Regions from separate parts of the Methylophilus sp. 3sh_L genome, predicted to be linked through region 2. Evidence: predicted binding sites of a transcription regulator. Region 2 holds the regulator's gene; each other region holds the start of a gene.

Region 1 (7,874 bases), on a different contig from region 2:
ACTATCGCTTTGGGCGGTATTCTGTTCTTCTAATTTAATTGCAGTTTAACTGCTTAAATTAAGAGTCAGATAAAACGGCAACTTCGGTTGCCGTTTTTTATTGAACTATCATTGTAAGAGCAAAAGAGATGAAGCTTTATCCAGTAACTGTAATCTCAGATTTTTATGAAAATCCAGATGACATCCGAAAATATGCTTTAGCGCAGAAATACACCTACTGCCATGAAATTAAAGGGGTAGATTATGTATTTCCTGGGAGTCGGACTAAAGAGCTGCGTGAGTTGAGTCAGTCGCTATACGAGAAGGTCTGTAAAAAATTAATCAGCGTATTTCATTTGCCTGAGCATGATGTAATGCGCTGGCAGATCAATACAAGTTTTCAAATTGTTGAGGGTGAATATGGTCACGGGCTTATCCATCAGGATCAAAATACCGTATTTGCAGGTGTGCTTTATTTAACACCCGATGCTCCATTAGATTCGGGGACTTCTTTATTCAGAAAGAATGGCAGTTATGATGAGGATCTATATTGGAAGCTGATTAAAGAGAATGACGAGCGTTTTAAGCGTAAAGAGCCAATTGACTTCACTTATCACAATATGTTCGACGAAATTGTTCGAGTCAATAACGTCTATAATTCATTGATTCTGTTTGAGGGGGATATCCACCATTGTGCCAATCAGTTTTTTGGCAAAACAAAACAAGACTCGCGACTGGCACAGGTGTTTTTTATTACCAAGATTGATGCTAACAAAGAAAGCTCTTTCCCGCTTTTGCGAGTGAAGAATCAAGCTCTTTAATCATCAATCCCCAACTCTTGTATTTTGCGGGTAAGTGTATTCCTCCCCATGCCCAACTGATTGGCGGCTTCAATGCGGCGGCCATCGGTGTGGGCGAGGGCGCGGGTGATGAGGATACGCTCAAACTCTTTGGTTTTGGCGTCCAGAATATTGGTTTCCCCGCGATTGAGCGCGTCGGTGACTTCCTGTGCGAGGGCTTCTTGCCATGAGCCGCCGCTGCTGTGTTTTCCGGTATCTTCTTTCAGCTCTGGGGGCAGGTCATTGACGTCCACGTTTTGACCTGGGGCCATGACGGTGAGCCAGTGGCAGACGTTCTCAAGCTGGCGAACGTTACCGCTCCAGTTGACTGACATTAGGTACTTAATGGCCGCTTGCGATAACTGTTTAGGTTCAACGCCTAATTGCTGTGCGCTGTGGGCGAGAAAATGTTTGGTCAGCAACGGAATATCTTCCCTGCGCTCACGCAAAGGCGGTAAGCGCAGGCGAATGACGTTTAAGCGGTGAAACAGGTCTTCACGGAACAAGCCTTGTTTTACGCGCTCTTCAAGGTCCTGGTGGGTGGCTGCAATCACGCGTACATTCACTTTAATCGGTTGGTGTCCGCCTACCCGGTAAAACTGGCCGTCGGACAAGACACGCAATAATCTTGTTTGCAAATCTGCAGGCATGTCTCCAATTTCATCCAGAAACAAAGTGCCGTTGTCTGCCTGTTCAAAGCGGCCACGTCTGGCTGCAGCGGCTCCAGTAAAAGCGCCGCGTTCATGACCAAACAATTCGGATTCTAATAAGTCTTTAGGAATCGCGGCGGTGTTGATGGCGATAAATGGCTTGTCAGCACGTGGGCTGTGTCTATGCAGCGCACTGGCGACCAGTTCTTTACCACTGCCTGATTCGCCGTTAATGAGCACTGTTGAGTGCGAGCGGCTGAGGCGGCCAATGGCACGGAAAACTTCTTGCATAGCGGGTGCCTGGCCGATGATTTCTGGCGATGGGCCAGTGTCTTCTACGGCTTCGACAGATTGCCGCATGCTTTCTTCAACCGCACGTTTGATAATTTCGATGGCTTGGTCAACATCAAATGGTTTCGCCAGATATTCGAATGCGCCGCCCTGAAATGCCGCGACCGCGCTCTCTAAGTCCGAGTAAGCAGTCATGATAATGACCGGAATTTCAGGATACCGCTGCTTCACCTCGGATAAAAAGTCCAGGCCCGAGCCATTGGGCATGCGGATGTCACTGACGATGACTTGGGGTTGTTCACGATTTAAAGCGTTGAGGGCTTCAGCCGGGGAGGAAAATGTTTTGAAATCAAAGTCGGTGCGTGCCAGGGCTTTTTCAAACACCCAGCGGATGGATTTGTCGTCGTCTAGGATCCAGATTGGCTTCATAGCTGTTTCTCGTGAATTATTGTACGGATGATTTTAATTGCGTACTTTCAATCGGTAGCAATATATGGAAGATGGTTTTACCCGGCTGCGAGTCGCAATCGATCATGCCATGGTGCTGTGTAATAAAGGTTTGTGCCAAGGCGAGGCCCAAGCCTGTGCCGCCTTCCCGACCGGATACCAGTGGGTAGAAAATACGCTCTTTAATGCCGGCAGGAATCCCTGGGCCATTATCAATAATCTCTAAATGAATCCCTACGCGGTAACGTTTTCTGGCGAGTGTGATCTGCCGTTCAGCTCGCGTGCGTAAGGTAATACTCGCGCCTTCAGTCTGATGTTGTTGCATGGCCTGTGCCGCATTACGCGCAATATTGAGTACGGCTTGTATCAACTTCTCGCGATCACCAATCAGTTCAGGCAAGCTGGTGTCGTAGTCGCGGATCACGCGGATATGGTTGGGCGATTCGGCCAGTAGCAGGCTGCGTACGCGCTCCAGCACCTCATGAATATTGGTAGGCTCATATTTGGGCACACGATGCGGTGCCAGCAGCCTATCCATGAGACTATGCAGCCTGTCAGCCTCCTTGATAATCACTTGTGTATATTCTTTCAGGCTAGGTTGGGGTAGCTCAAACTCAAGCAACTGTGCTGCCCCACGTAAGCCACCGAGTGGGTTACGGATTTCATGCGCCAGATTTCTTAATAGCTCAGAGTTAGCTTGTTGTTGTATCAGCATGCGTTCTTCACGGGCAATACGCAATTGCTGATCCATTTGCACAAATTCCAGAATCAGCATGTCCTCAGGCGTTTGGTTGAAGGAGGCTGAGATAGGCGTTACGGTACAGGTAACAGCCGTGGTATGGCCGCGTTGGGTGGTCAGCGCGAACTCATGCTCACGATAAGGGCTTTGTGTTTGAATGGCGTTGGTCACCGCCATTTGCAGGATTTCGCAATTAATAAACACGTCATGAATATGTGCGCCCTGAATCTGGTTGGCACTGAATGCAAACAAAATCTCCGCACTTGAGTTCGCATAAGTGACTTCGAGCCGGTTGTTGAGCAAAATCACTGCCGTGGCAATGTGCTCGAGACCGTTAAAGCCATTGGGAGATTTCTGTACCATGTTCTGAGTTTGTTAAAAAGAGTGAATCACGCCCTGTTTTAAAGCAAAACCCAAGCCAATTCTTACAAGAAGCGTAAAAATGATTGAGCAAGCCCCCAAAATGGTGCATTTAAAGGTTGAGCTCTTTATTTAACAGCTCGATATTGCGCTCATGTGCCTGAATTTCCGCCTCAATCACGCGCAGTTTTTCTTCATACTTGGCGACATTCCTAAACGTTTTTCCATTGGCACCTCTATAGACTTCTGGCGTATTCTGCGCTTCTTCATAGAGGAGTCGAGCATTATCAAGTGCTTGTTTTTCTTGAGAAAGTTCGTTCATCAACAACTCTCTCCGCTTTTGGTCGCGTTGGTTTTGTGTTTGATTGTCAACTTTGGGAAAGTCGGCCGGAGAAGGGGTTTTGGCCGTAGATTTTTTTTCTTTGGCTGGCGGCGGGGGCTCTGCCATTTTTGGTCCGCTAATAATCAGTTCCGCCTTGCTTTTACCTTCAGGCTTGATATTCGTGTAGGTGGTGACGCCATTGCTGTCGGTATATTTATAAATATCTGCATTTGCAGTATTGAATGCCAACAGAAACGGCCATAGGTAAAAAAGTCTTTTCATGGCAATAGTTTAGAGTAGATTGTTGAGGGTATCAACGTCTGCTTGCCTAAAAGCGTTGACGGACAAATGCGCACATAAAAAAACAGGGCAGCCTGGGCTGCCCTGTTTTAGTGCAATCTCTTCTGATTAGCAGGAGTAGTACAGACCAAACTCCACTGGGTGTGGTGTTTGGCGCAGTTTAGTGACTTCTTCCATTTTCAATGCAATGTATGAATCAATCCAGTCATCTGAGAAAACGCCGCCGCGTGTTAAGAACTCGCGGTCTTTATCCAGATACTCCAATGCTTGTTCCAGAGATGAGCATACCGTTGGGATCAATGCATCTTCTTCTGGTGGCAGATGGTACAAGTCTTTAGTCGCTGGTTCACCTGGGTGAATCTTGTTCTGAACGCCATCCAGACCAGCCATCAACAAGGCTGAGAAAGCCAAGTATGGGTTAGCAATCGGGTCTGGGAAGCGTGCTTCAACACGGCGTGCTTTGTCTGAATGCACAAATGGAATACGAATCGCAGCAGAACGGTTTTTAGCGGAGTAAGCCAATTTCACTGGTGCTTCGTAGTGTGGAACCAAGCGCTTGTATGAGTTGGTGCCTGGGTTGGTAATCGCGTTCAATGCACGTGCGTGCTTGATGATACCGCCGATGTAGTACAGAGCGAAGTCGCTCAGGCCTGCATAGCCGTTACCTGCAAACAGGTTTTTGCCATCTTTCCATACGGACTGGTGTACGTGCATCCCGGAGCCGTTGTCACCAAACATTGGTTTAGGCATAAATGTAGCAGTTTTACCGTAAGCGTGTGCAGTGTTAGTCACTACGTATTTCAGGATTTGCGTCCAGTCAGCACGCTGTACCAAGGTCGCAAATTTAGTACCGATTTCACATTGACCTGCTGTTGCCACTTCGTGGTGGTGCACTTCAACAGGCACGCCCAGTTCTTCTAAGGTCATGACCATGGCAGAGCGGATGTCGTGCAATGAATCGACAGGAGGCACTGGGAAGTAGCCGCCTTTAACGCCTGGACGGTGACCAGTGTTGCCGCCCTCGAATTTTTCACCTGAGGACCATGCGGCCTCTTCTGAGTTGATTTTCACAAAGCTACCACCCATGGTGGCATCCCACTGAACGCTATCAAAAATAAAGAACTCTGGCTCTGGACCAAAATAAGCAGTGTCACCCAGGCCGCTGGATTTCAGGTAAGCTTCAGCGCGTTTTGCCAGGGAGCGTGGGTCACGGTCATAGCCTTTACCATCAGTAGGGTCTACTACGTCGCAGGTCAGAACCAAGGTTGGTTCGTCAAAAAATGGATCGATGAATGCGGTGCTTGCATCAGGCATCAATTGCATGTCAGAGGCTTGAATGCCTTTCCAGCCAGCAATGGAAGAACCATCAAAGGCGTGACCTTCGGTAAATTTATCTTCGTCGAAGGCAGACACTGGCACGGTCACGTGCTGCTCTTTACCTCTGGTGTCGGTAAAACGGAAATCAACAAATTTGATGTCGTTTTCCGCAACCAGTTTCATTACGTTTGCAACGGACATTACATTCTCCTCAGTGATCAAGATCTAAAATGATTCAACTTGCGCACGCAAAAAAGGGACATGTTGCGGATGTCCCGGAACGTGAGCAAATATAAAAACACAAACTAGCAAAACAAATAGATATGTGGAATTTTTGGTTTACGAATTCCATTGAATCTTAGTATGTAATAGTAGCAGGAAGCATGCCACCCAAAAACAGGCATTTTGCATGGATATGAGATATCTGACATAAAAAAGCAAAATCAATACGCACCAAAAAGGTGCTCAACAACAAATTGAGCACAAAAATGGTGCTCCATGCGCTTGCGTGACTTTCACAGGTATACTCGCGGTTTGACTAGCTTATTAAAAGAACGAAGGTGTCCTTTGGAAAGTGTTGAGAAAATCTTGCAACAAGCCGCTCAGCGTGCTCAGCAAAATGGTTTGCCGTATGCCGGCGCGATGACGCCCCAGGAGGCGTATGCGCTAATCAGTCAAGATCAAAATGCGGTGTTGGTGGATGTGCGCTCACGTGCCGAGTTGGAGTTGGTAGGGCGGGTGCCCATGGCGACGCATCTGGAATGGGCATTTTATCCCGGCATGATTGCCAATCCGGACTTCGCCGATCAGTTACAAGCGCAGGTTGATCCTGCACGTACCGTCGTCTTTATGTGCCGCACCGGCGGCCGCAGCCATAATGCCGCATTACTGGCACAAAAACTCGGATATGCCAATGCCTATAACATGCTTGAAGGCTTTGAAGGCGAGGCCAATGAAGCCAAGCAACGAACCCTGATCAACGGCTGGAAACAGGCAGGGTTGCCCTGGTCCAATTAGGCAAGCAGCTTATGTCGGTTGAGAAATATGCAGTCATTGGTCACCCGATTGCGCACAGCAAATCCCCATTGATTCACCAGGCGTTTGCACAGCAATTTGGCAAGACCATTGTTTACGATAAAGTGTTGGCCCCGCTAGATGGTTTCCTGGCTACAGTGCAAGAATTGCAGCAGCAAGGCTATTTAGGGGCGAATGTCACGGTGCCATTTAAATTTGAAGCCTTTGACCTTAGCCAGACTTTATCTGAACGCGCGCAAGCGGCTGGGGCTGTGAACACCCTCAGTTTTAGCCAAGCGCAGATTCAGGGCGACAATACCGATGGTTGCGGCCTGGTCAATGACATTCTCAAACACCATCAGACAGCCTTGGCCGCAAAAAGAATATTGCTGCTCGGTGCTGGTGGGGCTGCACAAGGCGTGATGTTGCCATTGATCGCGCAGCGCCCGGCGCAAGTAACGGTCGCTAATCGCAGCCAGGACAAGGCGCAAGCCATGTTAAAGAAGTTTGCAACCGAGGCGCAGCAGTTTGACGTCTCTCTGGCAGTCACAAGCTTTACAGATCTCAATGCACCTCTCAATGAACCATATGATGTGGTGATCAATGCCACTTCTGCTGGCTTGACGGACACACCACTCTCCCTTTCATCGCAACTGTTTGGCGCGCATACCCTGGCGTATGACATGATGTATGGCCGCGAAACGCCATTCATGCAACAGGCCCGTCTGGCAGGTGCAAAAGTGGTGGATGGTTTGGGCATGTTGATAGAGCAGGCGGCAGAAGCCTTTTTTATCTGGCATGGCTTGCGTCCTGATACCGCCCCTGTGATTCAGGCATTCCGCTAATCTTCCTTGCGTCATGAAACAAAGCATTAAACTGTTTTTTGCCCTGTTTTTACTGTGGGTATTGCTGTATCAGGTTTGGATTTTCGCGCATATTTTGTGGTGGGTAGACCACAACCCGGAAACCACTGCTTTTATGGAGGCGCGACTCGAGGTGATGCAAGAAAGTCATCCGGGGGCAACACTGCAACAGCAGTGGGTCCCTTACGCTAAAATCAGCAACCACTTAAAACGCGCAGTGATTGCGGCCGAAGACAGCAAGTTTGTTGAGCATGAAGGCTTTGACTGGGTCGGCATCGAAACCGCTTTTGAGAAAAATCTCAAGAAGGGCAAAATCGTCGCCGGCGGCTCTACCATCAGTCAGCAATTGGCTAAAAATTTGTTTTTATCCGGGCACCGCACGCCTTGGCGCAAAGCGCAAGAAGCGGTGATTACTTTCATGCTTGAAAAGCTAATGAGTAAACGCCGTATTCTCGAAATCTACCTTAATGTGATTGAATGGGGCGATGGCGTATTTGGGGCGCAAGCGGCTGCCAAACACTATTTTCGCACCTCCGCCTATGCACTTGCGCCCGTGCAGGCGGCTAGACTTGCGGCCATGATTCCGAATCCGCGCTTTTATGATTTGCATCGCAGTACGCGGTTTTTGAATCGGCATAGCGCCACCATTCAGGCACGCATGCGATTAGTCAAAATACCCTGATTTTATGCGCCTGATTTAGGTATTAACGTGAAACACTCCCACATACAATGTTTGCTATCAATGGATTTGCC
Region 2 (7,874 bases):
CCCAGCCAGCAAGTGACCATCGCGGCGTTGCAGCATGTAAAACCCTTCGCGGTAAATAATGTGCGGCAGCAGGCCAGGGGGCATCTGGTACAACAGCATTTGTCCGCGCATGGGCTTGATCTCGAGACTGAGGGCCGTTTGCTTGAGCAGTTCAAAACTCCAAGCACCTGAGGTGACGACAAAATAATCCGCCGACAAGGTTTCGCCTGCGGTGGTTTGCCAGGTTTGGATGGTTGAAGCGCCTTCTTGCAAGGGCATGAGCTGGGTTTGTTCGCGCAGAGTGACGCCATGCTTGATCAGCCAGGCTTTGAGGGATTGCAGCAAGCGCGGATTACGGATTTGCACCACTTCCGGAATCAGCAAATCATCGCCTTGCATTTTGGTTTGCACCCCAAAGCGCTGACACCAGGCCTGGGCTTGTTGCAGGTCGAAGGGTGACTGAATCAACATGCCGCTACGGGTACATTCGGGGTCTATGCCGGTTTCAGCAAAGAGCTCGGCACTCACCCCGGGATAAGCACGTGCGCCGGCCAGCGCCAACTCGTTGACAACATCCTGGTAAAACCAGGGCAATAGTGGAAAAGCGATGCCAGCCCCGGCCCACGAAGACTCGCCTGAGGTTTGGGCCGCGACGATATTGCGCTCAACCAGCGTGACGGTGTGTCCTTGTTTGATCAACTGCATGGCAGTGAGGCAGCCAACTATGCCGCCCCCCACCACAACCACGGAAGTATTTGCCATAACGCGATGTATTGATGAAGAAAAGCCTGATGCCTCTGCGAGGACATCAGGCCGGTATTGTCTTACGGTTTGCGGCCGGAAATCAAATAGACTTCCATGGCGATCAGGGCAGCGTTACTGCCGAGCAAGACCAGAATATCGCCTTCGGTGAGGATAATATCCGGGCGTGGCGCAATCGGCTCTGGCATATTCAGGCGCCGCAATTGTTTGACCTCAACCGCAAAGTCTTCAAACGGGATGTGATCAAGGCGCAAGCCATGTGCATAAAAGTTTTTATACATTTCAACCGAGTGTAGTTGCGGCAAGGCGGCGGTAGCGGTGTCTGCATCACTTACCCCGCGGAAATAGCCTTTAAACATCTTGTAGCGTTCTTCGCGGAATAAACGGATGCGTTTGACCACACGGTTGAGCGGAATCCCCAGCGTTACCAGCGCATGTGAGGCCAGCATTAGGCTGCCTTCCAGAATTTCTGGCACGACTTCAGCGGCACCGGCATCGCGCAATATATCCATTTCACTGTCATCATGCGTGCGCACAATCACAGGCAGCATGGGATATTTTTCCTGGATCACATGCAATACTTTCATGGTGGCACGGGTTTCGGCATAGCTCACAATCACCGCTTTGGCGCGACCCAGGCCAGCAGCCTCAAGGACAGAGCGACGCCCCGCATCCCCATAAATCACATTTTCGCCAGCCGCCGCCGCTTCTTGCACGCGGCTTGCATCCATATCCAGGGCAACATAAGGAATGTTTTCTTCACGCAAAAACCGGCCTAAATACTGGCCGCTACGGCCATAGCCGCAGATAATCACATGGTCACGCAAGTCCAAGCTATGTTCCTGGATGGTTTCCACCACCTTGTAACTGTTTCGCGTGTAGCTTTTGACCAGTTTGCGGGCAATACGCCCGTTATACTGGATAATAAATGGCGCTACCAACATCGAAAGCACAGCGACAGACAGCACCAGCTGTAGCGACTCGCCATCAATCAAGTGCGTTTGCAAGCCAAGCGCCAGCACCACAAAACTGAACTCACCCGCCTGCCCAAGAATAATACCCGTACGGACACCGACACCCATCTCGAAGCCATAAAACTTGGTCAGCAAGGCAATCAAGCCGATTTTAAATACCAGGAACAACGCTAACAGGAACACAATCAGTACGATATGATCAACCAGCACCGACACGTTTAATAACATGCCTACGCTGATAAAAAACAGGCCCAGCAATATATCGCGGAAAGGCGCAATATCCGACTCCACCTGGTAGCGGTACTTGGTCTCGGAAATCAACATGCCTGCGACAAACGCACCCAGCGCAAACGATAAGCCCACGTAATTGGTCGCGGCAGCCATTAGCAAGGTCACCATCAACACATTCAACACGAACAACTCGCGTGAGCGCTGTTTTGCCACCAACTCAAACCAGAAGTTGAGCATATTTTTACCAAACTTGAACAGTAAAAACAGCAGGACGGATGACTTGACCAGTGTGAGCCCCAGCACATCCAGCCAGTTATCACTATGGGCGCCTAGTGTCTGGATCAACACCAAAATAGGGATCACCGCCAGATCCTGGAACAGCAACACACCAATACTCAGTCGGCCATGCCTGGAGTTAAGGTCGACGCGCTCCATCAGAATTTTGGACACAATCGCCGTCGAAGACATGGTGATGGCGGCGCCAATAATAAAAGCGGAAGTCAAGCTAAGGCCGGCCATTTTGCCCAGCACCAAGCTAGCGAGCAAGGTCAGCACCACTTGTCCGCCACCCAGCCCGAACAGGGTTTTACGCATGGCGTATAGCTTAGGCAAACTAAATTCCAAGCCTATGCTAAACATCAAAAACACAATCCCGAACTCGGCGACCTGCCGGCCAGACTCCTCGTCTTCCAGCAAGCCCAGTGCGTGTGGCCCCAACACGATGCCGATCATGAAATAGGCAAGCATGGCAGGCAGGCCGAGGATGCGGAATAAACCCACGGCAAAGACTGAACTGGTCAGCAGTAATAAAAGATGTATCAGGGAATCAAACATGCAAAGCTCTAAAGCGTTTATACCAAACTGGCCAAACAGGCGTTTGACCGCAATCAGCCTGTGCTGAAAGGTTAATGTCTATTATGAAACGCAATTGTTTCAGGATGATGCATCCTGCCACAAATCTTTGTTTTATGCAAAAAATGTGCCTAGTAGTAAAAAAACCGTAAAAAAAGAGTCTTTTACTTTATCGTGAGGCAACTCGCTTGTTATACTAACCCGCCATGATGACAGCAAATTCCGGCATCCATCTTGTTAAAACACCAGACATCGTGACTCGCGCACGAGGGGTGTTGGTGCACGAAGCCGATGAAATCAGGCAATTGGCAGACCGGATAGGCAGTGCATTTGAAGCCGCGGTGCATATGATTTTGGCTTGCAAGGGACGGGTGGTCGTCACGGGCATGGGCAAATCAGGCCATATTGGTGGCAAAATTGCAGCCACTCTAGCTAGCACCGGCACCCCGGCTTTTTTCATGCATCCGGCGGAAGCTAGCCATGGTGATCTAGGCATGATTACCGCAGAAGATGTCGTGATCGCACTGTCCAACTCCGGCGAAAGTGATGAAATCATTAATATTTTGCCGGCCATTCGCCGTATTGGCGCCCGCGTATTGAGCATTACCGGCAGTGAAGCGTCTACGCTGTCACGCGAATCGGAAGTGCATTTGAGTGCAGCCGTAAGCCATGAGGCTTGTCCGCTCGGCTTGGCCCCAACGGCCAGCACCACGGCCGCCTTGGCGCTTGGTGATGCCTTAGCACTTTGCGTGCTGGACTTGCGCGAGTTTACTGCAGAAGACTTCGCCCGCTCGCACCCTGGTGGCAGCTTGGGCAGACGATTGCTGGTGCGGATTAAAGATGTGATGCGCACCGGCGCAGCGGTCCCTCAGATTGCTGAACAAGCCTCCATTCAGGAAGCCATTACGCAAATTTCGCTTAAAGGCATGGGTTTTACAGCGATTGTGGATCATGCGCAACGCCCTATTGGCATTTTCACCGATGGTGATTTGCGGCGGCTGTTTATGCAAGGCAATACACAACCTGATTCACCAATCCATACCGTGATGAACAGAACACCGCATTTACTGGAAACCAGTCAGATGGCGGTTGAAGCAGTCAACATGATGGAGCAACACAAAATCAATGGCTTTTTGGCGGTAGATACAGAGGGGCGATTGGTAGGGGCTTTCAATATGCATGATCTATTGAAAGCCAAGGTTGTCTAGCATAGAAAGTTCTCAACTCAAGCATGCTTAAACACCCTATTTTATTGCCGATTGCGCTCATGCTACTGCTGGCGCTGCTGACCTTCTGGATTAACCAGAATGTGCAGGAAGAAGCATTGAAAATGAGCAAGCTCAATCGCCAGGCACCCGATTATATGCTCTACAACTTTGTCAGCACACGTACAGATGCCGCCGGCAACACCAAATATGTGCTGGCCGCTGCAAAAATGCGTCATTTCCCAGTGAATGACTATACCGAGCTGCAACGACCCCGCTTTACCCAGTTTGGGCTGGACAAACCTTATACGCAAATTTATGGTCAGCGTGGACAGGTATCAGCCAATGGTAAACTGGTGGAATTTAGCAAGCAGGTCAAGGTGATCCGCCAAGCATCAGTAACCAAGCCGGAAACAGAGATGCAAACCGAACAACTTTGGATGGAGCCGGATACCGAAGTGGCCCATACAGACCAGCCCGTGGTAATCCGACAAAAACCGGCAACCGTCATTACTGGGACGGGGATGCGCTTTGATAACAGAGCCGATACCATGCAGCTATTTAACCGGGTACACGTTCATTACGAACGTCCACCCGCAGTGAATCGTTCGGCAAGCCCTGTCCAGGCAACGGATACAGAACGCGCCAATGAGCGTTGATGATGGAGAAATGAGTTGAACACGCAGAAGTCTTTATTTTTAGTGACATGCATACACGTATGGCTGCTATTTTCCCTCCCAGCCACTGCGCTGGCTGAAGAGTCTGACCGCGACCAACCGATAGAACTGGAAGCAGATACCGTCACCGTGAACGATGCCAAAAAAATCAGCATCTATACTGGTAATGTGATCCTGAATCAGGGTACCTTGCAAATCAAGGCCGACAAAATGATCGTACGTGAGGACCAGGACGGCTTTCAGCACAGCACCTGTACTGGCAATCCAACCACCTTCAAGCAAAAACGCACCGGTAAAGACGAGTGGATGCAAGGCAGTGGTCAACGCATTGAATACAATGCCCGCATGGATAAGGTACAACTGTATACCAATGCCTGGGTTAAACGCGGCGAAGACATTGTGAATGGCGACTACATCAGCTATGACGCCAATGCCGAGTATGCGGAGGTCATTGGCGGCACTAAAGCCAACCCGAACGGTACAGCCGGTAGCCGCGTTAAGGCCACGATCCAGCCTAAAAACAAAACCACGCCACCAGTGATTGACAACAAACCCACCTCGCAGCAAGGGTTGCGCATGAATCGCTCACTGCAACTCAAGGTGGAACCTGCACCCGCTGAAAGCACCAGCGAACAAGGTAAAGAGTAAGCTTAAAGATGGAAACCATGGCGTTAGCAGAGCAAAACCATTTGCAGGTCAACCACCTGAAAAAAACCTACCTGGGCCGTACCGTCGTCAAAAATACGACGCTTGAGTTACGTAGCGGCGAAGTGATTGGCCTGCTTGGCCCCAATGGTGCGGGCAAGACCACCAGCTTTTACATGATTGTCGGCCTGGTCGCGCTGGATGAGGGCAACATCACCCTCAATGGCACCGATGTTAGCCGCGCGCCCATGCATGAACGTGCGCGTATGGGCCTCGCTTACCTGCCACAGGAAGCCTCGATTTTCCGCAAGCTCAGCGTGACCGACAACATCCTCTCCATTCTGGAGACGCGCCCCTACACAGAAGAGGAGCGTGAGGCCAAGTTGGAGTCGTTGCTGGATCAATTACATATCCAGCACATCCGCAATAGCCAGGCAGTCAGCTTATCAGGGGGGGAGCGTCGGCGCGTTGAAATTGCACGCTGCCTCGCTACTGACCCTAAATTTATTTTGCTTGATGAACCGTTCGCCGGGATTGACCCGATTGCCGTGATTGAAATCCAGAAAATCATCCGCTACCTGAGCAGCCAAAATATTGGTATTTTAATTACAGACCACAATGTCCGCGAGACGTTGGACATCTGTGATCGCGCATACATCGTCAACGAAGGCGCTGTGTTTGCGGCAGGGACCCCTGATGAAATCATTCAGAACGAGGGTGTACGTGAAGTCTATCTGGGCAAGAATTTTAGGCTGTAATCCGTCATGAAACAGAACCTGCAATTACGTATTTCGCAAAACCTGGCGCTGACTCCGCAGTTGCAGCAGTCTATCCGTTTGCTGCAACTGTCCACGCTGGAGCTGAACCAGGAGCTGGAAACCATCCTGCAAGAAAACCCTTTGTTAGAAATGTCTGACGGAGAAGACGGCGAGTTTGAAGAGGGTTCAGCGCCAGCGGCCAGCCCCGAGCCAGAGCTGACAGATGCCAGCTCGTTTGACATGGCCACGCAGCATGAAATCACAGCACCCGCGGAAAGCTTGCGCGAAGAGCTGCATGACGACCTTGGCGGGAGCGAGAGCGATCTGCCTAACTTAAGCGAGGAATTCACCCCGCCAGAATTTGAAGATGATTATGAGGAGTTTGGCAGTACCAGCAACTGGGATGAGGCCGGCCGCAATCATCAAGAAGATGAAGACAGCGACTTTTCCCGGCAGGAAACCACCAGCATCAGCTTGCGTGAGCATTTAATAGACCAGATCCAGCTGGCACACTTGTCGCAGCGGGACATGAGCCTGGTCAAGTTATTGCTGGACAGCATTAATGACGATGGCTATCTCGAACAGGATTTACAGGAGATCGTTGAGCACCTGCCTCTTGAACTTGAAGTAGAGCTGCTAGAACTGGAAACCGCGCTCAAGCTGATCCAGAACCTGGACCCCCTGGGCGTTGGTGCACGTGATTTACGTGAATGCCTGCTGTTGCAACTGATGCACTTGCCCGCAGAGACGCCATATCTGCAAACGGCGATTGCAATCGCCAAAGACCATTTGGCGCTGCTAGCCAACAAAGACTTTGTCAAACTGCGAAAAGTGCTGGCTTGTGACGAAGCCGCACTCAAAGCCGCACAACAACTGATCCGCCAACAAAACCCCAGACCCGGCAGCGAGTTTTCCAACTTTAGTCACGATCACTTTATCCAGCACGATGTGGTGGTGAAAAAAATCAAAGGCATCTGGGTCGCCTCCTTAAACGATGGAGTGATTCCCAAGCTACGCATCAACCAGATGTACGCAGACATCCTCAAGCGCAACCGCGAGAGCTCAGGCCAATACTTGCAAAGCCAGATGCAAGAAGCCAAATGGATGATTAAAAACATCCAGCAACGGTTCTCGACCATTCTGCGCGTGTCGCAAGCCATTGTGGACCGCCAGCGCAACTTCTTTGAGCACGGGGAAATTGCCATGCGGCCACTGGTGCTGCGTGAAATCGCCGAAGAGCTCGATTTACATGAAAGCACCGTTTCACGTGTCACCACGCATAAGTACATGCTCACACCGCGGGGCGTCTATGAACTCAAATACTTCTTTGGCAGCTCGGTTGCCACCGATGCAGGCGGTTCATGTTCTGCCACGGCCATCCGCGCATTGATCAAGCAAATGGTGGCTGAAGAAAACCCGAAAAAGCCGTTGTCGGACAATCAGATCACCGACACACTCGCCCAGCAAGGCATCGTCGTTGCCCGCCGGACGATTGCCAAATACCGTGAGTCACTGAATATTCCGCCCGCAAATTTGCGCAAATCGCTTTAAAACAAAAGGCCGCATTCGCGGCCTTTTTGCTTGTCGGGACAAACTTATCAATCCCTATTACCTGATCGTAATCTTGGCAAATTTGCGTTTACCAACCTGCGCAACCACCGTGATCCCTTTTGCCAAGGGTAGATTTTTATCGTCGACCTTGACGCTGTCTAGCTTGACACCGCCCTGCTGTATGGCTCGCATCGCTTCGCTAGTACTTTCGACCAGGCCTGCCTGCTTGAGCAATTGGCT
Region 3 (7,874 bases), on a different contig from region 2:
CCGTGGCATGAGATGCAGCAATTGCTGTGATTGAAGCACCGACAAATCGTAGCTATAAACAGTTTGATGTTCGACCTGGTAACGCATCTTGTGCCTTAATGCCCGGACATGCCCACCGGGCTGGCATAGCTGAAAAAGCGCAGGCTCAGCCGGTCAGACAAGGTCATCGTGACATCGTAAGTGTGATTTAACCAGGCTGACAGTGTCGCGTCGCCTGGCAGGAAGCATTGGTCAGGATCCAGTTGCAGCAAGGCTTGCCAGCAGTCCTTGAGTTCGCTGGCAATGCCGCCCGCATTGTCATGCGCGTCCATCTCTTCAAGATATTTGACCAGGCCCTTCATTTGAAACACGATGGCATTCGGATTGTTGCCATCCATGAGCAGTAAATCCAGCACCGGCAACCACTCGGGTTGCGAGGCGTAACGGGCACGGTAAGTAACCAGGTTATTGGTCACTTGTAACAACCATTCCAGGTTACTGTGCTGAGGCATTTGCAAGGCACGGCTCAATAGCACACACATGAATTGCAAGCGCTCAATCCGCCGCCCCAGCGACATAAAACGCCAGCCCAGGTCACGCGTCATCCAGTCCATGGCAAAGCCGGTCAAGGTGACAAAATGATTCACTGCCTGCTCGATATACGACATCGCATCCTGCAAGGTGGCATGCGCATCCCGGGTAATAAACTGCCGTGACAACACGTTCACGGTGCGCCAATGGTCATTGGAGATGCGTTCACGCAGGTTAAATGCCTGTTGATACAACTGCTGCACGCTGGTGGCAAGGCTACCGGACTGCTGCGAGAACACCGCCTGCACCAGCAAAGGCTCAATATCATCATCACTATACGGCTGCCATGTCGCCCACTCTTCTTCATCTTTGGGCGAGGGCAACAGGTCAAACCACTGGCAGAGCCCCTGCATGGTCGGCCACTCGCCTTCGCGCGACTCCGGCGTGTATTCGAGCAAGGCGCGCAAGGTCGCGCGCAGCATCATGGCTTTTTGCAGGTTGCGTACCGAATAACGGCCATACCAGAACATGTTTTCTGCCATGCGGCTGGAGAGCGAGCGATTTTCACGCACCAGGTCCTGGCTGGAGGTGGTTTTGCGCAACAGGCTAAAAGGCGACTGGGTAAACTCCGACAGTACCCAGGTATCTTTGCTGGTGCCGCCGCGCTGCATGGTCACCACACGGCTATCTTTACCACTGGCGACCCGTGAAAGTCCCCCTGGCATAATGGCATAGCCATTGGGTGTCGCAAAAGCATACACGCGCAAGCTCACAGCCAGCGAACCCATTTGCGTTTGATGGTGATGATGGCTGAGCACAGGGGCCTGCGAAATATCCACTTGCTCCTGGGCGATATAGTGCCCCGGCTGTGCGCGCAGTTTGGCAATCAAGGCTTCTTTTTGCGCCGCATTGAGATCCTCGCCAAAAATCGGCGAATATTGCACTTGCGGATAGGCAGGTTTAATCACCAGGTCATCCAGATGCCCAATCACATATTCCAGCGCCGCCGATTCGCCACACCACCAGGTCGCCACCGAAGGCATGCGCAACGATTCCCCCAGCAAGGACTGGCACAAGTTGGGCAAAAAGCCCAACAAAGCCCCCGACTGTAGCAGGTTCGCCCCCAGCGCATTGGCAATCAGCACATTGCCGAGGCGAGCAGCCTGGGTTAGTCCGGCGACACCTAAAAGTGACTCGGCATTCAATTCCAATGGATCGCAGTAATCATCGTCTATGCGGCGCAAAATGGCATGCACAGGCTTGAGCCCGGCGATGGTCTTGAGCCAGACCACCCCGTTACGCACGGTCAGGTCACTGCCTTGCACCAGCGGATAGCCAAGATACCCGGCTAAAAATGACTGCTCATGATAGGTTTCGTTATACGGCCCCGGGGTCAAGATCACCACCAGTGGCGGCTCCCCCTGGCTGAGCGGGGCAATGCCAGGGACCGTCTGTGCCTGATTTTGTGCCACACGATGCCCCCAATGGGCCAGGCTATCCCGCATGCTGGCAAAAAAGCCGCTCAAGCGCTCAATATTGAGGTCACGGAACATCTCTGGGAACACACTGGAAATAATCGTGCGATTTTCGAGCGCATAGCCAGCCCCGGTGGGCGACTGGGTACGGTCAGACACCACCCACCACTGCCCGTTGGGCGAACGCGCAATATCGACGGCATAGTTGTGCAAGGCAATATTGTCGTAATGCGGAATTCCAACACAAGACGGCAAAAAGCCATTATGGCCATAGATCAGTGCTGGCGGCAGTTGGCCGCTGGCAAACAGCTGCTGTTCGCCATAGATATCCAGCAACACCCGGTTGAGTAAGGTAGCCCGTTGTGCCACTGCGGCGGCGATCTCCTGCCACTCCTCCGACGGGATGATCAGTGGCAACACATCCAGATCCCATGGCCGCTGGACACCATGCGTGTCCGCATAGACGTTATAGGTCACGCCGTTATCGCGGATCTGCCGCTGCACGGCCTCTATGCGCTTACGCATAACGGCAGGCTCTTCACTTTCCAGCTGAGCCACCAGCGCCTGCCAATGCGGACGTGGCTGGCCTTGGCTATCCAACAATTCGTTGTAGCGGTCAGAGAAGTAAAGCTGGTTAAGCACCGGTTGCATGCGTAGTTAAGTGATCGTTGAGGGAGTATTTAACAAGACACTGAGTGTAACAGGATGTTCACACATTCGGCTGCCAACGCAGGTCGAGCGTAAACGGGAAACGCGGATTTGGTGGCTCTTTTACCACAGTCACTTTGCCCGGCGTATGGCCATGCGCCCAGAAACGGGCAAAGCGCCGCGCCTCGGCCTCGTTGGCATTGACCGGGAAAGTGTTGTAATTACGCCCCCCCGGATGCGAGACATGGTAAGTACATCCGCCCAGGGACTTGCCACTCCAAGTATCCACCAGGTCAAATACCAGCGGCGCCTGCACCGGGATCGTCGGGTGCAACGCCGACCAGGGGCTCCAGGCACGGAAGCGCACCCCGGCCACATACTCGCCGGCATGGCCAGTGGCTTGCAGTGGCAAAGGCCGTCCGTTACAGGTTACAACATGTCGTCCATCGGTGAGGCCGCGCACACGCAACTGCATACGCTCCACCGAAGAATCCACATAGCGTGCCGTGCCGCCGCCCGCCATCTCTTCGCCCAGCACATTCCAAGGCTCAATGGCCTGACGCAACTCCAGCTCGATGCCGTGATAGGCAACGGTGCCATAGCGCGGAAAACGGAACTCGACAAACGGCTCAAACCAGCGCTGTTCAAAGGCATAGCCAGCCTCCCGCAAGTCGGCCACCACATCGGCAATATCCTGTGCCACAAAGTGCGGCAGCATCCAGCGGTCATGCAGCTCGGTCCCCCAATGCACCAGTTTGCCGGTATAAGGCGTTTTCCAGAAGCGGGCCACTAGCGCACGTAATAACAGGCTTTGCAGCAAGCTCATGCGTGCGTGCGGCGGCATTTCAAAAGCGCGGAATTCCACCAGGCCCAAGCGGCCGGTCGGGCCATCAGGCGAATACAGTTTGTCGATGGAAAACTCGGAGCGGTGCGTGTTGCCGGTTAAATCCACCAGCAAATTGCGCAATAAGCGGTCAACCAGCCAAGGCTGCTGGCTCTCCTCGCCAGCCGGCAAGGCTTGCGCCATTTGCTGGAAGGCAATCGCCAACTCATACAAATTGTCATCGCGCGCTTCATCCACACGCGGTGCCTGGCTGGTTGGGCCAATAAAGGTGCCCGAGAACAAATAAGACAGTGCCGGATGGTTCTGCCAGTAAGTAATCAGGCTACGCAACACATCGGGGCGCCGCAACATCGGGCTATCGGCGGCAGTCTCACCCCCCAGCGTCACATGGTTGCCGCCACCGGTGCCGGTATGGCGGCCATCCAGCATGAATTTTTCTGTCCCCAGCCGGCACAACCTGGCTTCTTCATACAGCACATTAATATTGGTGACTAGCTCCTTCCAGGTCTTGGCTGGATGAATGTTGACTTCGATCACGCCGGGGTCCGGCGTCACACTGAGTAACTTGAGGCGGCTGTCACGCGGCGGCGTATAGCCCTCCAGCCACAATTTGAGTTTTAAGTCACTGGCGGTTTGCTCAATGGCACTCAACAAATCCAGATAGTCTTCAAGACGGTTTACCGGCGGCATAAACACATGCAAGCGGCCATTGCGCACTTGCACACAGAGCGCCGTGTGTACCACCTCTCGCGCCAGCGGCTGGGTGGTTTTGTGTTTGAGCCTGACTTTGGGTGTTTTCGATGTCCCCAAAGCTTCTTGGTCAGCAAACGGATCCAGCGGAAACTCTGGCTCTATGTCCGCAGGCAGTTGCCAGGGCAATGAAGACAACGGCAAGCGCAATCCCATGGGTGAATCCCCACCCAACAGATACAAATGCTCACGCCTTAACGGCCATTTGCTGGTCAACCATTCGCCAGCACTGCGGCTTTCGTCCGGCTTGATCGGCATGACATACCCCACGACCTGCCCCAAGCCTTGGTTAAGCAAGCTGGCCAACCGCTTACGTTCAGCCGCATCTTTGAGGTCAGCCTTGAGCGGGTCGACGTTGGCAGGCAATTGTTGTTCCTGTTGCGCCAAGCTCATCACATCTTCATAGGCCGGAATGACACACGCCGTAGGGAAGCCCAGCATGTCCGCCAGATGCGTTGCAAACAGTTGCGCCTGCTTTACAGCATACCCATCACCGACGCCCTCGGCAGAGAATAGGCTGGCATCACGCCAGACCGGTTTGCCATCGGGTCGCCAGTACATATTAATGGCCCAGCGAGGCAACGGTTCGCCGGGATACCATTTGCCCTGGCCATAATGCAAAAAGCCGTTGGGAGCAAAATGTGCTTTCAGGCGCAAGGCCAGGTCACCGGCCAATTGCCGTTTATGATCGCCCAGTGCCTGGGTATTCCATTGGGCGCCATCCATATCATCAATCGAGACAAAGGTCGGCTCCCCGCCTTGCGTCAGCCGCACATCTTGCTTTTTGAGCTGCGCATCTACCTTGTCTCCCAGCTTGAGAATGGCTTGCCAATCTTCCTCACTGTACGGCTTGGTCACCCGCGGATCTTCATGGATACGTGTCACGCTCATCTCATGGCTAAACGTCACCTCCGCCACATCGGTATACCCCGTCACCGGAGCGGCAGAAGAAGGCAGCGCCGTGCAAGCCAGCGGGATATGCCCCTCGCCTGCCATCAAGCCGGACGTGGGATCCAGCCCGACCCAGCCGGCGCCAGGGATAAACACCTCAGTCCAGGCATGCAGGTCGGTAAAATCCTTATCCGTCCCACTGGGGCCATCCAGCGCGGCGACATCCGCCTTAAGCTGGATCAGGTAGCCGGAGACAAAGCGGGCAGCCAGCCCCAGATTGCGCATGATTTGCACCAGCAACCAGGCGGAATCCCGGCAAGAACCGGTCAACTTAGTGAGGGTTTCTTCTGGCGTCTGTATACCCGGCTCCATGCGCACGGTATAGCCAATCGCCGCCTGTACATGCTGGTTGACCGCCACCAGAAAATCGACGATGCCCATTTCCGGTTGAATCACCTTGTTCTGCAATTCGGCCATGAGTCGCTTGAGCAGGGGCTCGACCGGATCAGGCTGCAAATAGGCAGTCAGCTCAAATGACTGCTGCGCGGTATACTGAAAAGGATAGTGCTCAGCATATTTCTCGACAAAGAAATCAAACGGATTAATCACCGTCATGTCTGCCACTAAATCGACCGTAAAATCGAGCTCGCGCACCATTTCGGGGAACACGTAGCGGGCGATATAGTTGCCGTAAGGGTCTTGCTGCCAGTTAATAAAATGCTTTTCCGGGTTCACGGTCAGCGAATACGACAAAATCGGCGTACGCGCATGGGCAGCGGGTTTGAGGCGGACTTCGTGCGGAGAAAGGTTAACCAGGCGGTCGAATTGATAGCGGGTGCGGTGATGTAAAGCGACGCGTATAGCCACTGCTGATCCTCAAGAATATTATGATTTTAAGCAGTGTGATGCAGGAAATATGCCAGCCACGCAAAATAGCCCCGCGTGGCAGCAATCTAAACAGTAAAAACGGTGACTGGATTACTTGCCGCCACCGACCAGGTTTTTCACCGCACTCACCACATCGCCTGGCATCACGACAATTTTACTATTGCTTGAGTCTGCCATTTTTTGCAGTGACTGAATGTAACGGTCACCCAGCAAAAACGTCGCTGAAGTATTATTTTCCTTGACCGCCTCCGCAATCATCTTGATCGCCTCGGCGGAGGCCTTAGCCCCCACCATTTGCGCTTCGGCATCTTTACGGGCGGCTTCCAGCCTGGCTTCTGCATTCAGGATCAAAGACTGCTTGGCGCCTTCAGCCTCTGTGACCACGGCCACGCGTTCCCGCTCGGCCGCCGCCTGGCGCTCCATGGCATCCTGCATATTGGCTGAGGGTTTGATGTCCTGAATCTCCACACTCTTTACAGTCAGACCCCAGTCCAGCGCCTCATCGGCAATCGCTTCTTTCAGCTCGGCTTTGATGCGGTCACGCGAAGTCAGCGCATGGTTTAAATCCATGCCGCCGATAATCGAGCGTAAACTGGTTTGCACCATATTGCGCATAGCCTCACGGAAGTTTTCAATGCCGTAGACCGCGCGCTCTATGTTGGTCACCTTGATAAACGCCACTGCGTTGGCCAGGATCACCGCGTTATCCCGCGTGATCACCTCTTGCTCTGGCACATCAAGAATAATATCTTTGGTCGTCACCTTGTAACTGACGGTACTAAATACCGGATTGATCACATTGAGACCAGGCTTGAGAATGCCGGCGAATTTACCAAGCCGTTCAACCACCCACTCCTCACCTTGCGGCACAATACGCACCCCTTTTACGATGGCGATCACTACCAGTACGATAACAATCAGACTGACTTCGGTCATGACGACTCCTTAATAACTAAAATGATGACGCTGGGTGGGCAGGTGCCACACGCAAGCTATTGCCTTCCACCGCAACGATGATTGCGGTTTGCTGCGCCGCAATCGCCGAGTCGGCATAAGCCACCCATTCGCGGCTACCTAACACGCCTTGGGCAAAACGGATTTTGCCTGGTTGCATGGGTGAAATGGCCTCTGTCACCACGCCTTCCCGGCCAATTTCATCGCCCTGCGCCTGGCCGATCCGCAAGTCTGGTTTACGTTTCTCCAACTTGCGCATGATGGCTAACGCCAATGCCGACAGCACGGCATAATTGACGGCTTGCAACGCCAAAGGCATCTCTAGCCAAACCAGGGTGAGTGCTGCCATCACCAATGCAGCAATGCCCAGCCATAGCAAATACAAGGTGCCTAGCAACATTTCTGAGCATAACAGCACCAGGCCCAATCCGCACCACCACCAACCTGCCTGCATAAACCGCCCCTTACCCACAATGAATGAACGACGATGAGTCTTTGAGCGCATGGTATCACTAGTTGTGTCAAAATGGGCGGATGTCTCAACTGCCCGTCCGCCTTACGCTTGCCACTGACCGCCAAGAACGGCTGGCACAAATCCGCACCTGCTTTCCGCACGCTAGCGGACCAGATCTGGATGAACGCTGGCAAGGTGGCCGTACCGCGGCATTGCAGCGGTTGGCGGCCATTGATGCCGATGCGTATCGTCAGACCCGGAATCATCTGGATGGCGCAGCCACCCGGCTTTCGCCTTACTTGCGCCACGGCTGCCTGTCCTTGCACGAGGCGGTGAACAGCATCCGCCAAAGCGCTGGTCAGCGCGGTGTCAAACTGATTGCCGAGCTTAGCTACCGCGACTACTTCAGGCAAGTCTGGTACCGTTTTGGTGAGACAATCAAACAACCCATGGAGTCACC

The links. Region 2 encodes sigma-54, which starts transcription at its own class of promoters, with help from an activator protein. Its sites were predicted from a motif close to TGGCACNNTTCCTGCT; they were not measured.
Region 1: a site for sigma-54 is predicted at 3,351-3,366, ahead of glnL (nitrogen regulation protein NR(II)). Genes of this name have one in related genera too.
Region 3: a site for sigma-54 is predicted at 6,025-6,040, ahead of ACIDF8_RS09320 (DUF2126 domain-containing protein). Genes of this name have one in related genera too.

The regions. Positions count from the first base shown of each region.
Region 1 is NZ_JBKOUF010000003.1:49,112-56,985, reverse strand. It holds gene ACIDF8_RS08015 (porin) at 1-33, shown strand, start outside; gene ACIDF8_RS08010 (DUF6445 family protein) at 129-800, shown strand; gene ntrC (nitrogen regulation protein NR(I)) at 797-2,188, opposite strand; gene glnL (nitrogen regulation protein NR(II)) at 2,205-3,308, opposite strand; gene ACIDF8_RS07995 (DUF4124 domain-containing protein) at 3,418-3,909, opposite strand; gene glnA (type I glutamate--ammonia ligase) at 4,036-5,445, opposite strand; gene ACIDF8_RS07985 (rhodanese-like domain-containing protein) at 5,812-6,261, shown strand; gene aroE (shikimate dehydrogenase) at 6,273-7,103, shown strand; gene mtgA (monofunctional biosynthetic peptidoglycan transglycosylase) at 7,117-7,803, shown strand.
Region 2 is NZ_JBKOUF010000007.1:87,209-95,082, forward strand. It holds gene ACIDF8_RS12635 (NAD(P)/FAD-dependent oxidoreductase) at 1-741, opposite strand, end outside; gene ACIDF8_RS12640 (cation:proton antiporter) at 804-2,780, opposite strand; gene ACIDF8_RS12645 (KpsF/GutQ family sugar-phosphate isomerase) at 3,005-4,006, shown strand; gene lptC (LPS export ABC transporter periplasmic protein LptC) at 4,030-4,662, shown strand; gene lptA (lipopolysaccharide transport periplasmic protein LptA) at 4,678-5,328, shown strand; gene lptB (LPS export ABC transporter ATP-binding protein) at 5,346-6,083, shown strand; gene ACIDF8_RS12665 (RNA polymerase factor sigma-54) at 6,090-7,634, shown strand; gene tyrS (tyrosine--tRNA ligase) at 7,692-7,874, opposite strand, start outside.
Region 3 is NZ_JBKOUF010000003.1:327,794-335,667, reverse strand. It holds gene ACIDF8_RS09330 (transglutaminase family protein) at 1-87, opposite strand, end outside; gene ACIDF8_RS09325 (circularly permuted type 2 ATP-grasp protein) at 96-2,636, opposite strand; gene ACIDF8_RS09320 (DUF2126 domain-containing protein) at 2,695-5,985, opposite strand; gene ACIDF8_RS09315 (SPFH domain-containing protein) at 6,097-6,942, opposite strand; gene ACIDF8_RS09310 (NfeD family protein) at 6,959-7,414, opposite strand; gene ACIDF8_RS09305 (FAD-binding domain-containing protein) at 7,495-7,874, shown strand, end outside.